Regions from separate parts of the Micrococcus sp. CS26 genome, predicted to be linked through region 2. Evidence: predicted binding sites of a transcription regulator. Region 2 holds the regulator's gene; the other holds the start of a gene.

Region 1 (2,449 bases), on a different contig from region 2:
ACGCCCTGTGAGTCGAAGACCTCTACAGCGGATGCGTCACGAACAAGAGTAGCGGTGTAGCCAAACTCTGACGGGGTGAGAGTCAACGATTTGATCGAGGTGTGCTCTCCCGTCGACCAGCCACCTTCTTTGTAGTGCTGGGCAGTTGAGTCGGATACGGCTTGGCAAAGCTCGCAGTATTCGCTGTATGTCGAATCAAAATCAGCGGTTTCTCCGGTCTGGTCAGTGTAGTAAATGGCCTCCCAGAAATAGCGAATTGCCGCCTCGGCGCCCTCCTTGGTCTCTTCCTTCATGGCGGCGGGCATCTCCGGCTTGGGCACGTTCCGCGCGGGGCCGTCGGCAGACGCGGGCACGTATTCGCCGGACCCGCTCTCCGTGGCCGTGGGGGATGAGCTGACGCCTGCGGTCTCACTCGTGCTCGCGGGCGCGGACGTCTCGACGGCGGGCTTGGCGGACGAGGGTGACGTCGTCGACGACTCGGCGGGCTCGGACTGCCCGCCACAGGCGGTCAGTGCGAGCGCCAAGGCCACGCTGAGCGTGCCGGCCTGGGCGAATCGGTGGCGGCGCAGGGCGCGCCCGGGTGCGGTGAGAGACATTTCCCCTCCAACTGGACGTCCGTCGTGTGTCCGCGCCTCCCGCGCTGATCCCGCAACGCGGTGCCCGTGGCATGCGAGGCCCGGTTGGTTCGGAGTATACGCAGACGGATTGTGGTCCTGCTCGCATTGTCCACAGGACCGTGCCGGCGCACTTCTTCCGGCCCAAGAGACGATTTTCTCGTGCGTGTGCGCCCCAAGGTCGGGTTTGAGGCCTACGGCCAGGACTCGGCCAGCCGGCCTCACGAAAAGGGCGTTCCCGGCCTCGCCCGTCTGGGGCGATGCGTCCTTAACGTGTCCGGCGGGCGCCCTACGTTCGCACCCATCGCATTCGAACACATGTTCGAGTACGATCGGGTGTGCGGCCCCACCTTCCCACTTCTTCCCCGCGTCCGGTCCGCCGGACGGGCCGCGCTCCCATCGCCCGACGGCACCCCGTCGTCGGTCCGGTCAGCAGTGCACAGGGAGAGAAGCAGAATGGGAGTCCTCACACAGTCGGTGGCGGTGGAGTGCGGGGCAGACGGCACCCCGCAGGGGCTGCGCTGGAACGGGCGGGACTACGTCCTCGCAGAGCGCCCCGTGCGCTGGTTCGAGCGGCGCCGCTGGTGGGCGGAGGAGGTCCGCGCGGAGAAGGGCCGCGGCGCCGGTCTCGTCGACCACGAGATGTGGCGGTTGCAGGTCCGCCTGGCCCGGGCCGGCGCCGCGCCCCTGCAGACCCTCGACGTCGCCCACCACCTGGACTCCGGCCGGTGGCGGCTCGTGCGCGTCCACGAGCACGCCCAGGACCTGAGGCGGTCGGCATGAGCCGGGCCGCCGCGGCCGGACGCACCGCCGCACCCTTCGCCCACCTGCACGTCGCCTCCGCGTTCAGCGCCCACTACGGGGTCAGCTGGCCCGAGGACCTCGTGGCCGCCGCCGCGGCCGCGGACATGGACCTGCTGGCCTGCACCGACCGGGACGGGCTCTACGGCATGGCCAAACACGTGGGTGCCTGCCTGCGCCACGGCATCACCCCGATCGTGGGCGTGGACCTGGCCGTCCGGTGGAGCGAGGACGAGGACGCCGGCCGCGTGGTCGTGCTCGCCCGAGGAGGCTGTCATGGCTCCGGCTACCGCTCCCTGTGCGAGCTCGTCTCCGCCGCCCACGCCCGCACCACCGGGGGAGCGGCGGGCGGCAGCCCGTGGGCCAGCGTCGCCGAGCTCGCCGCCGCGGCGGCCGGCCGTGTCCCCACCGCCGCCAACCGGGACAACCCGCCCACCCCCGAGCTGTTCGTCCTCCTCGGCCCGGACTCGGACGTCGGCCGCCACCTGGCCCGCCGCCGGTACGCGGCCGGCCTCACCGCCCTGCGCCGCTGGAAGGCGGCCCTGCCCGCAGGCAGCCCCCACGCCGATGTCGTCACCCACCTCTCCGCCCCCGGCCGACGCCTCGACACCGGGCACGCCGTGAAGACCCTCCGCGCCGCCCGCCAGGCCCGCATCCCCGCCGTCCTGACCAACGCCGTGCGCTACGCGGCCCCGGACGGTGCCGCCACCGCGGACGTCCTCGACGCCGTCCGTGCCCTCAGCTCCCTCGACGCCCTCCACGACCTGCAGCCCAACGGGCAGGGCTGGCTCAAGTCCACCGCCGCCATGCACCGCATCGCCCACGAGATCGCCTTCGCCGCCGACGACCGCCCCGCCCCCCTGCTCGAGGCCACCCGCCGCCTCGCCGAGGCCTGCGCACTCGACCCCGAGACCGACCTCGGCTGGGGCGTGCCCCGCGTCCCGGAGGCCGCCGTCATCGGCATCGACGGCCCCCCGGAGCACGTGCTGCGCGAGCGCACCCGCACCGGCCTCCTCGCCCGCTACCCCCACCTC
Region 2 (2,449 bases):
GGCGACGGCCGCGACCCGCTCGGCGATGGCGGTGGCGACCTCCTCCGGCACCGGATGCGTGTTCTCGTTGGTGTTGAGCATGTACGGCACGTCCAGCTGGGGGGCGCCGTAGGGGCTCAGGCCGCGGAGGTTCTCACGCAGGGGCAGAGAGCTGAGGTCGGTCATGGCCGCCAGTCTAGGAAGCGTGGAGGGCGAGGCCCGCCGTGCGTCACCGCGTGGCCGGGACGAACAGCTCCTCGCCCGGCGCGGGGGCCCGGCCCTCGAGCCCGTTGAGCTCGTCGATCGTGGCGATCACCTCGTAGACGTCCGCCTCCGGAGCCACCGTGGTGGCGATGGTCCACAGGCTGTCCCCGGGCATGACCGTGACGGACTGGGTGGCGGGCCCCGCGGTGTCCGCGGACACCGCGGCGGGCGACAGCAGCACACCCAGGAAGAAGGCGGCCGCCAGCGTGGCGGCCACGGCCGCGGCGATCACGGGGATCCCCCGCAGCACGAGGCGGCCGCGGCGGGTCAGACGGATGGTGGCCGGACGCGGCCGCGCCGTCGCGGGCGAGCCGGCGAACTGGGCGGTGGTGAGCGTCATGGTGTCCTCCTCCGGGGCGGATGCCCTCCAGGTGATCGAACATGTGTTCGAATCCGTTCGAATGCCTTTCTAGCACAGGTGTTCGAGACATGCCACGACGAGATCGAACATATCTTTGAAGGAGAGGCGGCTCTCCTCTAGGCTCGAGGCCATGCACGGACGCCCCGGAACGCCCCGGGACCGCCAAGACACAGGCAACCAGCGGGGGCGGACACGGTAAGCGTCCGGACGGCAGCCGGACGCCGGAACACGAGTCCGGCCACCATCACCCCGGGAGAACGGACGGCAGCCATGAGCACCACCGACGATCAGCCGGCGGCGCGCGCGCCGCTCACCGACCGCCAGCGGCGGATCGTGCAGACCATCCGGGACGCGATCGCCGACCACGGCTACCCGCCCTCCATGCGCGAGATCGGCGACGCCGCGGGCCTGGCCTCGCTCTCCTCCGTCACGCACCAGCTCGGCCGTCTCGAGCGACACGGCTACATTCGGCGCGACCCGGGCCGCCCGCGTGCCCTCGAGGTGCTGCGCGACGTGGACGGCACCCCGCTGGGTGAGGCCGCCTCCCCCGCCGCTGCGCCGTCGTCGCAGGTCTCCGCGATCCCCGCGTGGCACACCGGCGCGGACGGGGCGGACAGCGTGCCGGTCCCCTGGGTCGGCCGCATCGCGGCGGGCGGCCCCGTCCTGGCCGAGCAGCAGGTCGAGGACGTCATGGCGATCCCGCGCCGCCTCACGGGCGAGGGCGAGCTGTTCATGCTGCGCGTCACGGGCGACTCGATGGTGGACGCCGCGATCTGCGACGGCGACTGGGTGGTGGTGCGCCGGCAGGAGACGGCGGAGAACGGCGACATCGTCGCGGCCCTGCTCGACGACGAGGCCACGGTGAAGACCTTCCGCCGCCGTGACGGGCACACGTGGCTCCTGCCCCAGAACACGGCCTACGAGCCCATCCTCGGCGATCACGCCACCGTGATGGGGCGCGTCGTCACGGTCCTGCGCTCGCTCTGACCCGCTCCCTCCGACCGGGCCGGGCCGACGGTCCGAGGCCGAGCGAGGTCAATCGCCCGAGGCGAGCCGTGCCAGCACCCCGCGGACGACGTCGCCGTCCGTGGTGCGCCAGAAGTCCGGCAGGGCGCTCGTGATGTAGCCGCCGTACCGCTCGGTGGCCAGGCGGGGGTCCAGCACGGCCACGACGCCGCGGTCCGTCACGGAGCGCACGAGGCGCCCGGCGCCCTGGGCCATGCGCACGGCCGCGTGCGTGGCGGAGATCCGCATGAACCCGTTGCCGCCGTGCCGGGCGACGTCCCGGGTGCGGGCCTGGGAGAGCGGGTCGTCCGGCCGCGGGAACGGGATGCGGTCGATCACCACGAGCCGCAGCGAGTTCCCCGGCACGTCCACGCCCTGCCACAGGCTCATGGTGCCGAACAGGGACGTGTCCGGCTCTTCGGCGAACTGGCGTACGAGGGCGGAGAGGGTCGCGTCCCCCTGGCACAGGATCGTGGTCTTCGGCCCGAGCCGACGGCGCATCTCGGCGGCGGCGTCCTCGGCCGCCCGGCGCGAGGAGAACAGGCCGAGGGCCCCGCCCTGCGACGCCCTCAGGAGCGCCTCGAGCTCATCGAGGGACTCGGGCGAGGCCGTCCGGCCGGGCCGGGGCAGGTGCCGGGCCACGTAGAGCACGCCCTGACGCGGGTAGTCGAAGGGGCTGCCGACGTCGAGGGCCTCGAACTTCGGGGCGTCCGGGCCGGCCAGGCCCACGTCGCCGGCCACCGAGTCGAACCGGCGCTCCCCCGAGCCCACGGTGAGCGTGGCGGAGGTGAGCACCGTCGTCGCCTTGCCGAACAGGCCCTCCCGCAGCTTGCCTGCCAC

The links. Region 2 encodes LexA, which represses DNA repair genes until DNA is damaged. Its sites were predicted from a motif close to TCGAACANNTGTTCGA; they were not measured.
Region 1: ACZ1IK_RS00835 (DUF6504 family protein) is a predicted target of LexA. The motif match lies at 925-940, and genes of this name have one in related genera.

The regions. Positions count from the first base shown of each region.
Region 1 is NZ_JBVFVY010000001.1:184,448-186,896, reverse strand. It holds gene ACZ1IK_RS00840 (DUF6318 family protein) at 1-596, opposite strand, end outside; gene ACZ1IK_RS00835 (DUF6504 family protein) at 1,071-1,397, shown strand; gene ACZ1IK_RS00830 (DNA polymerase III subunit alpha) at 1,394-2,449, shown strand, end outside.
Region 2 is NZ_JBVFVY010000009.1:47,174-49,622, forward strand. It holds gene ACZ1IK_RS05890 (histidinol-phosphate transaminase) at 1-165, opposite strand, end outside; gene ACZ1IK_RS05895 (LysM peptidoglycan-binding domain-containing protein) at 209-583, opposite strand; gene lexA (transcriptional repressor LexA) at 875-1,591, shown strand; gene ACZ1IK_RS05905 (ATP-dependent DNA helicase) at 1,640-2,449, opposite strand, start outside.